3 regions of the Paenibacillus sp. RC73 genome follow, and region 2 is predicted to be linked to each of the others. Evidence: riboswitches for the same ligand, from Rfam matches in the RefSeq annotation. Region 2 holds a riboswitch; each other region holds the start of a gene.

The links. Region 2 has a riboswitch for cobalamin ahead of ABH897_RS08780 (hypothetical protein). Riboswitches for the same ligand answer to the same signal wherever they lie in the genome.
Region 1: it holds a riboswitch for cobalamin, as region 2 does, so the genes downstream of both, ABH897_RS07420 (ABC transporter substrate-binding protein) here and ABH897_RS08780 (hypothetical protein) in region 2, are expected to answer to the same signal.
Region 3: it holds a riboswitch for cobalamin, as region 2 does, so the genes downstream of both, ABH897_RS12140 (ABC transporter substrate-binding protein) here and ABH897_RS08780 (hypothetical protein) in region 2, are expected to answer to the same signal.

Annotation. Positions count from the first base shown of each region.
Region 1 is NZ_JBIYCV010000003.1:110,372-113,653, reverse strand. It holds gene ABH897_RS07420 (ABC transporter substrate-binding protein) at 1-1,475, opposite strand, end outside; cobalamin riboswitch at 1,683-1,880, opposite strand; gene ABH897_RS07415 (nucleobase:cation symporter-2 family protein) at 2,587-3,282, opposite strand, start outside.
Region 2 is NZ_JBIYCV010000003.1:418,336-421,617, forward strand. It holds gene ABH897_RS08770 (uroporphyrinogen-III synthase) at 18-863, shown strand; gene ABH897_RS08775 (LOG family protein) at 1,036-1,590, shown strand; cobalamin riboswitch at 1,648-1,833, shown strand; gene ABH897_RS08780 (hypothetical protein) at 1,795-2,019, shown strand; gene cobJ (precorrin-3B C(17)-methyltransferase) at 2,148-3,282, shown strand, end outside.
Region 3 is NZ_JBIYCV010000004.1:444,635-447,916, reverse strand. It holds gene ABH897_RS12150 (ABC transporter ATP-binding protein) at 1-63, opposite strand, end outside; gene ABH897_RS12145 (FecCD family ABC transporter permease) at 60-1,106, opposite strand; gene ABH897_RS12140 (ABC transporter substrate-binding protein) at 1,103-2,107, opposite strand; cobalamin riboswitch at 2,315-2,508, opposite strand; gene ABH897_RS12135 (histidine phosphatase family protein) at 2,709-3,282, opposite strand, start outside.

The DNA.
Region 1 (3,282 bases), 310 kb from region 2:
AACGACTGCGGCAAATCGGTATTAATGATATCCAGCGCTTGCAATGTCACGGCATTACGCTGTGCTGTATCCTTCGCCAGCTTCAAGCTGCCAAGAAGGTTCTCCAGCGGTTTGGAACCATAACGGCTTACATTGGCCTCGCTTTTAGAGGAATAAAACATGTCCATAAAATATTGCGGCTCCCCCGTATGGGCAGTCAGCATACTGTACATGGCAAAATCCCAATCGTTTTTGGTTAGCGCCTCGTCGATATTTTCCACCTTGCGGATCTTCACCTGGATGCCCTCTTTCAGCAGTTGGCTCTGAATCACCTCAGCCATGACCGAAAGCTCTGGACGCTGAGGGAAGGTCAGCAACGTAACCTCGAACGGCTTGCCTTGCTTGGTCCATGTACCTTGGGCATCCTTTTGCCAACCATCCTTCGTCAACAACTGCTCCGCCGTTCCGTCCAGCGCTTTACGTTCCACCTTGCCGAAGAAGAGAATGCTCGGGAATGGGCTGCTTGCCTCCGTACCATAGCCTCTCATGATCGCACTCACAATGGATGCACGTGGTATCAGGCTGTCCACTACTTTGCGGTTCGCGGCATCCTTGAACACAGGCGACTCCATGTTATACACGATCATATGAGTGCGCAAAGAGGGAGCCGACAGCACTTGCAGCTTATCGTTCTTTTTTAATACCTCCGCGTTATCCACCGGAATATCAGTCGCTACATCTACTTCGCCAGATTGCAGCGCCAACAGGCGTGAATTGCCGTCCGTAATGAACTTCATCGTTGCTTCAGCCAGCCGTGCCTTCTCGCCCCAATATTCGTCATAACGCTCTACGACCAATGACTGATCCTTGTTGAACGCTTTAATTTTAAAAGCACCTGTCATCGCAGGGTAGCTCTGCTCATCCTTCATAGACGCTACATCCAGCACAATCGTCGATGGATCAGCCAGATTGGACACCAGCGCTGAATTGGGCTGGTTTGTCGTGATTTTCAACGACAGCGGCCCAGTTACATCAATCGACTTTACGTCTAGCAAATCCTTTGCCAAATGGCTTTTCTCGATGGAGCGCAGCAGGGAAGCCTTCACACTTTCCGCGTCCATACTCTTTCCGTCATGAAAAGTGACCTTATCCTGCAAGCTGAACGTCCAAACTGTGGGACTGTCCTGCTTCCATTCCTTGGCCAGCCAAGCCACTGGTTCCAGCTTTTCATTCAAACGGACAAGTGTCTCACCTGCGCCGGACCGCATGACATCCCAGCTATTGTCTCCGTGCGGGTCAACGCCCGACGGTTTCCACGTATACGCCATCACCAGTTTCTTATCTGCTGTAGCCTGTTGTGTGGATGTGTTCTCGCCCTTGCTGGGGCTATCCGCCGTCTTATTAGTTGTCGAGCATCCCGCAAGAGCCATAACTGCCAGCAGTAGCATCAACCCTGTACATATAAACCATGAACGCTTTTTACGATTGCTTATCATTCTATTGACTCCCCTCATCTTGTAATCTCATACATACCTAACGCGAAAAAAGCATCCCCGACCGCTTAATCAGCAGTCAGAAATGCTTTCATTATAAAATGCCTAAGCTCACCCTCTTCACCCTCTAAAAACAAGGGGGATCGGATCGGTTTCAGACATTCCCGTATGCAGCACGCCTAACCACCTCCCCAGCATCCCGTGGGTCTGACAGTGATGTTAAAACAGGCAGGTCTCCTGACTTCAGGCTTATCTCTCAGTCCTTCCCGGTTCTTCACAGTTCCAGTGGCTGTTCCGAAAGCTACAGCAATTCCCTGCTGATGCCTGTATACAGTGGCGGGTCCGTGTCGGAATCTACCGAACTTCCCTTTTAAGTGAACACGCACAACAGCCATCTACATGATTTCAGCGAAACCCTGTAGGTGGAAAGTCCGGTTCACACCTGTTTTCTTCCTTTATTCCTCTATATTACGAATTAGGACTATCTTATTTTGTTGTTACAGGCTTGTCAACAAATGTCGCATAATAATTTAAATTTTAATGATACAGCGAGAAACAAGGCTGTGGCTTTGCGTTGCGTGTACGCAATGGACGTGATAAAATTAGGTATAGAGATAACCACCGTGTCCGTATACTAAAAAGAGTCTTCGCCGCTACCAACGGCAAAGACTCTTAGGACTTGAAAGGCTGTGGATCACCACGGCGCGCTAAATGCTTAGCTAAACCCACCGTTAGGCGCCTAACCTAATTACGCGGTGGGTTTTCGCTTGTTCCGAAATTTCCGACGTAGCCAGCGATAAAGTTTACGAATACTAAACACCAGGCTTAGTAACGTAACCATCCAACGCAACACATCGTAGCACGACACAAGGTTGACCATCGGCTTCACCCCCTTTCGGGAAGCTGCGCCGTGGTCTGAAAACATCCACCACTATTCAAAATCCATAAGGTAGATTATACCATGACCTCGCCTACCACTCTAGCAAATTCTTCTAATAGAATCTCAAACCCCGATCTTCATACAGGAAGAGGGTTTTATCAATAACTCTATGCCAAAAAGCCGGAAAAAGAGGCTTACGTCCTCTCTCCGGCGGTCTTTATCTAATCCTAATTATCAAACCTTCTGCGGAACCTCCGCCACCGTCCCGCCTTCGACTGACTCGCCCTGTTTTTTCGTTAAAACGATATTCAAGACAATCGCCGTAATCGAGCCGGATACGATGCCGTTTTGCAGCAGCATTTTGGCAAAGCTCGGCAGTTGGTCAAACATTTGGGGCAGCACGGCAGAGCCGAGGCCCACCGCAATGCTACATGCCGCTATCAGCAGATTGCTTTCCTTCCGCAAGTCCACTTCTGACAAAATAGACATGCCCGACGCAGCAACCGAACCGAACATGACGATCATCGCCCCTCCCAGCACAGCATTAGGAATCACTGTCGTTAAGGCAGCCAGTTTGGGCAACAGACCAAGAACAACCATAATACCACCCGCAGCAAAAATAACGTTCCGCGACTTGACACGTGTTAATGAGATCAGACCTACATTTTGCGAGAATGCCGTGTAAGGAAACGCATTGAAAATACCCCCGAGCATAATCGCAAGTCCCTCAGAGCGCAGCCCATTGACGATTTGCTTCTGCTCTACCTTCTGGTCAATCGCCTTGCCCACTGCCAAATAAACGCCCGTAGACTCGACCATGCTGACAATATTAACGATAATCATTGTACATACTGCCATAATGCTAAACTCAGGCTTACCAAAATAAAACGGCTGTGCAACACTCACCCAAGACGCTTGCGCCACTGGAGC
Region 2 (3,282 bases):
ACAAGGGAGGGAACAGGATGGCACAACGCATGGCAGGCAAGAGAGTTGCTCTTGCCGGTCCCCGTAAAGCAGACGAAATGGCAATGCTGGTTGCAAAAATGGGAGGCGAGCCAGTGCAGCGTCCGGCCCAGGGCACGGTTTTTCTGGATGATATTGAGCTGCGCAATGCGGTTGTATCGTGGGTGAAGCGGCCGCCGGACTGGAACATTTTTACGACAGGTATGGGGCTGGACGCGCTGTTCGATATGGCGGAGGATATGGGCGTGGCGGAACAGATTATGGAGCTGCTGCTAGGCTCAAATATTGCGGCGCGGGGCTACAAGACGGTCAATGGACTCAAAAAGCGTGGCTTCACGCCAGATGTACGAGACGAGGATGGAAGCTTGACCGGGTTAACGCGTGCTTTTGCGCCGTATGATCTGAAGGGGAAGGAAGTGCTGTTGCAGCTGCATGGTGATCCGGCCCCACGGCTGGTGAAGTGGCTGGACGAGCAGGGGGCAGTAACCCGGCAGGTGCTTCCTTATAAGCATATTCCACCAGAGGAAGCGAATTTGCAAGCGTTGCTGGCGGATATCGTGAATCGTAATGTTGATGCTGTTACGTTCACCAGCGGTCCACAGATCCGCTTTTTGGCTCAATATGCGAGGGACCAGAAGCAGATGGAAGACGTGCTGGAAGCTTTTCGCCAGGATGTGATCGCTGTGTCGGTAGGCAAGGTGACGGCGCAGTCCATTTTGGAGGAAGGGATTGAACGGATTGTGTTTCCGGTGGAGGAACGAATGGGCGCTATGATGGTGGAGCTGGGAAGATATTTTGAGCATAGCGCCTCGGTGCACGGCTGCGGTCTTGAAGTTGTGAACTGAAAACTAACCCATATCCTTGCGATAAAGGGTAAAATGAAGATAAGGGCCTACAGGGTCTTTATCTTTTTTTTGTTGGAAATGCATCGACAGAAGTTTTTGTTATAGCGAAAATATTTATTTAATATAATGAAAAAGCCTCGATGCGGGATACCAGAATAGGAGCTGAGACGTTATGAATTCCATTTGTGTATTTGCCGGGTCCAGACCCGGACATTCATCGGTATATCTTCAGGAGGCAGGCAAGCTTGGAGAGGCTATGGCGAGACATCATGTCCGTTTAATCTATGGAGGCTCCAGCAAGGGGCTGATGGGCGAGGTCGCGAATGCGATGCTGACAGGGGGCGGTCAGGTCACCGGGATTATGCCGACCCTCTTATTCGATGCAGAGATTATCCACCGGGGAGTTAGCGAATTTATTGAGGTGGCGAGCATGCACGAACGCAAAGCGGTGATGAGCGAAATGGCCGACGCATTCATTGCCCTTCCGGGTGGCTTGGGAACCTTTGAGGAGCTGTTCGAGGTGCTGTGTTGGGCGCAAATCGGCATTCATCGCAAGCCCATCGGGCTGCTGAATGTGAACGGATATTTTGACCCGTTGGCGGAAATGGTGCGTCATAGTGTGCGCGAGGGATTTACCGGAGTTGACCACCCAACGCTGCTGAGTATCTCTGCGGACCCGGACGAATTGTTGCATATGTTAAAAAATAAGGCAGAGAACTTGAAATAAAGCGTTTTTCATGCTTGCGCAACTGATTGAGCCAAGGTTATGATAAGACCCATAATCAAATAGCGGACAGACAAGGTGCCTTTGCGATGGAACGAAGGGTAACAGGGAATCGGGTGCAAGTCCCGAGCGGTCCCGCCACTGTAAGGAAGAGGATTTTTTCAGACGTCACTCGTAAGAAAACGGGGAAGACGAAAAAATCTGTTGATGCCGAGCCAGGAGACCTACCTTGATCTGTATGCACCGTTAACCTTCGCGGAGAGGATGGGTGTACGAAATCAGGAAATCAGGCGCACGCTGCTTTTTCCATGTTGCTTACAGGTTTGCGTGGAGCTGAACGTGCAGAAGCGTTTCAAGCGTGAACAGGCAGATGGAAAGCAACGACACGATGGCGGAAGACAAGAAGTGTCTTCTTATGCTGTGTCCGTCTGATGATACGATGCGTACATAGGAAACCCATCCGGGCAGGATGGGTTTTTTTGAGTTACAGGATGTCCATATACAAGTGAAATAGATAGAAGTGTGGAAAACATAGCCTAGATTTAAGAAGGAGGATAACGATGAGCCAATTAGGAAAATTGCTCGTGATTGGATTCGGACCGGGGGATATGGAACATATCACCAAACGGGCGCTGGATGCGCTGGCCGAGAGTGAGGTCATTATCGGCTACAACACCTATGTGGATCTGATCCGTCCGTTGTTGAACGGACAGGAGATTGTGCGCACAGGGATGACAGAGGAAGTGAGCCGTGCGCAGGAGGCGGTTCGACAGGCGGAGATGGGCAAGAAGGTAGCCGTCATTTCCAGTGGAGACGCAGGCGTATATGGCATGGCCGGGTTAGTGTACGAAGTGCTGATGCAAAAGGGGTGGCGTCGTGAGGACGGGGTTGAGGTAGAAGTCGTGCCGGGAATATCGGCGATTCAGTCCTGTGCTTCGCTGTTGGGTGCGCCCGTCATGCATGATGCATGCACGATCAGTCTGAGTGACCATTTGACCCCTTGGGAAACGATTGTGAAACGTGTAGAAGCGGCAGCTTCGGCAGATTTTGTCATTGCACTGTACAATCCGCGCAGTGGTCGGCGTACACGCCAGATAGTTGAGACGCAGTCCATTTTGTTGCGCTACCGTGATCCGCAGACTCCGGTCGGGTTGGTCAAGAGTGCTTACCGTGACCGTCAGCAAGTCGTAGTGACGACGCTGGAGGACATGCTGAACCATGATATCGGTATGCTGACGACCGTCATTATCGGCAATTCCTCGACAATGGTGTATGACGGCCTGATCGTGACGCCGCGCGGGTATCAGCGCAAGTATACGCTGGATGCGACCGAGCAGGCGCTCAAGCCGCATCAGCGGCTTCGCACGGAAGCGGAGCCGTGGTCGCTGGGCGCGCAAGAGGAACGCCCGCTGAATGCGTCGCAGGCAGGCGCAGCTCCCGCAGTGCCAGCCCCTGCGGGAGCTGGCGGGACCGCGCCTTCCGCGAGCGGTGCTGCTGCGGCGGTTGCCACGCAGGCACGCCCGCAAGCGGTGGCTGCCGTGCAGGCCGCGCCTGCGGCGCAAGCCGGGGCGGTCCCGGCATCGCTGGCAGCGGAGGCGCTGAGCCGCCTCGCTGCGGGCGGTAAGCTGCCGGGCGAAGCGAGCGCGCGCTGGAGCGGGCAAGCGCCCGCCGTGAGCGTCGCTGGAACGGCAGCCG
Region 3 (3,282 bases), on a different contig from region 2:
AGTCAGACTGGCAATCTCCAGCGCCCGGACTCGCGTCTCCTGTGGTCCATTTGCTTCTTTCACAGCAATCCCCCCCTGCGCAGCTTCTTGTTCCGGTACAGGAGATATGCGAAGAACGGTGCACCGACAAAGGCCGTCATGACACCAAGAGGAATTTCCGTCGGAGCCAGCAATGTACGCGCCGCAGTATCGGCCCATGCCATAAAAATAGCCCCGCCCAGCGCGGATAACGGAACAATCATCCGATAGTCGGGGCCCGTCACCAGACGGATAATATGCGGTACAACGAGTCCCACAAAGCCAATCACTCCGCATACCGAGACAGCCGCGGCTGTCAGCAGCGTGGATATGATCAGAACAGATAACTTCGTTGCATCTACATTAACCCCCATATGAGCCGCCTGACGTTCACCCAAGGCCAGAATGTTCAGCACTCGTGCCCGGTTCCACAGAAACACCAGCCCAATGACCACATAAGGTAAAAGAATGCCTGTATACGACCAGCCGCGCAGACTGAGGCTTCCCATTGTCCAGTACAATATTTCATTGACCGTCTCCCTGGACATGGCTGTCAGAAAGGAAACGACCGCACCCAGAAAAGATTGCATCACCACGCCCGATAAAATGAGACTTTGCGTCGGAATTTTGCCGCCTTCCCTCGCCAGCGTCAGCACCATCCACAACGTCAGCATTCCGGTCGTAAACGCCACCAGCGGCAGTGTCCATACGCCTACAAATGAAAATTGAAGCCCCCAATAAATCAGTACCGCTGCCCCTACCGAAGCCCCCGAGGATACCCCCAACGTGTAAGGATCAGCCAGCGGATTGCGCAGCACACCCTGAAATCCGGCTCCCGCCAGCGCAAGCGCTGCGCCTACCAGCATACCCAGTAACACACGCGGCAGTCTGACCTTCAAAATAATCTGCTCTGTGGATGTATTCCAATCCGGTGTAATCGTCTCACCTAACCACGGCAGATGGTTGACCAGAATACCCGTGATTTGGCTGACGGGAAGCTTGGCTGAGCCGATGCCGAGACAGAGCAGCAGCGTCAGCAGCAATAAAGCAAGACCTGCCCCTCCAAAGCCAATCAGTCTACGATTCATTTGAAAATTTCAGGATACACGCCCTTGGCCACTTCCTTGAGACCTTCCGTTACACGCGGACCCGGCCGACTGATCAGATTATCATCCACGGCAAACACCCGGTTGAGACGAACAGCCGATATTTGATCCCATCCACTACGGGCTTTGATGATATCGCCCAGTGTCTGGCCTGTTTTGTCGTCCTTGACATTTTTGCTGTATAAAATGACGTCCGGATTGGCCGCAATAATATTTTCCTCACTGATCTGATACCAGCCCTTTTGTGTTGCAGCCACATTTTCGCCGCCCGCCAAAGAAATCAGCTCGTCCATAAACTCGCCCTTGCCGACCGTCCAGCCGGGTGAAAATTCGACGTAGACTCTCAGCTTTTGCCCTTTACCGATATTTTTAACACCGTTTTTCACTTCCGCTACATCGGCTCTCATCTTGTCGGTTACCGCTCTCGCTTCTTTCTGATGATCGGTAATTTTCCCATATAGTTCGATATTAGCCATGACATCTTCAACCGTTTTCGGCTCGGTTTTAAAAATCATAATTCCCATGTCACGGAGCTTGGTTGTCGCCTGCTCACTGAGTGATATCCCTGCAAAAACGACTTCCGGATTCGCAGCAATGATCGCCTCTTCATTCGGCTTCATAATACCGCCCACTTTGGGCTTCTTTGTAGCCGCTTCCGGGTAATCCGAATAGTCCGATACACCGACAATTTCCTTATCCAGTCCGATGGCGAACAGCGCCTCGGTTTCAGCCGGGGAGACGGAAACGATTTTGTCCGGCGCTTTTTTGAACGTAAACTCCTGCCCGGTCGCATCCTTAATGGTCAGCGGGTAGACCGTTTTGCCCGGAGGCTCCTGAGCGGTTGCCGTCTGCCCCGGTTGCTGTGAAGCTTGATCCCCTTTATTTTCAGCGTTCTTTCCGTTAGCTCCACATGCACTCAGCACAACCGCCAAGACCAGAGCCAATAAGCCTGTAGTCCAGACCTTTATTTTATTCCCTGCCATAATTTACACCCCTCCATATAAATTCTTTTAAGAGCGTCACTTGAACATCATCCGATATCTGCTAAATCCAGCCTTCTTTTCCTTTCAAAAAACCCCTGCATCCTCAGATAAGGACACAGGGGTCACGTTAGCGCAGATCGTACGCAGGCGGCAGTTTCTTCCGCATGGACAGTCACTGCGAACACGTCATCCTTTCCTCGAAGGACTATGGTGACAGGCGGACGGGCAGGTATCCTGACTTACAGAAACATGCGACAGCCTGTTGCTCCTTCATATGCTTTATGGCACATAAAGCAGAGCGGGCTGGCATTTTTCCATTTACAGTGGCGGGACCGCGCCGGATTCAAACCGGCTTCCCTTTTAACAGCGCACCGGAAAGAACCCGAGGGTTTCATCCCGCTGCACCGACCTCGTCTGCTGGATATTTGATGTAGTGTTGGTCAAGCCGTTCTTTTACTTGATGATTATAGGTTAAAAAAGACTGGCTTACAACCCAAACCGCCTGTTTACCTGCCCTATGTCTGTGATCATGAGAAGTATAGCGTAGTCAGTTCATCCAGGTTATTCGGGAGTAGCAAATGCGGAGCCAGAGCTATAAACATCATGCCTGCTCCACCAGCCATCCGGTGAACTTATGCCCTGTAGCCAAATCTGGATGTGATTCTGTAGAACGGGTGGCGGTTAAATCTGCAAATGGCTTTTGTGCCAAACTCAACCGAATCGTAATTGCCGCTCCCGGCTTCGGATTCAGGCTCCAAAAATCATGACCCGGTACCAGCATACAAGCCAACTGACGAATCACTCCACCATGCGTGACGACCAGAACAGAAGGTGGAGCATCAGACAAACCTGTTTTCTGAATCTCCATCATTTTACGCCACTCATACAAAGAGTATAGAAATTCACCCAGGCGGTTCACAAAGTCTTTCCAGGACTCTCCACCCGGCGGCGTAACCCGTTGCGGCTCATCAATCCACGCGCGGTACAACGCCACATCCTTGAGCATATCATACGTTTTTCCATCCCATTCCCCAAAATGAAGCTCTCTCAGACGTGGTTCCATGGTGGCAGACCAAGCAGACATATTATCTGGTTTCAGTTCCGATTCTGGCAAAATGATCTGCAAGGTCTGACGACAACGTATCAAGTCACTACAATAGATTCGGGCAAAGGAA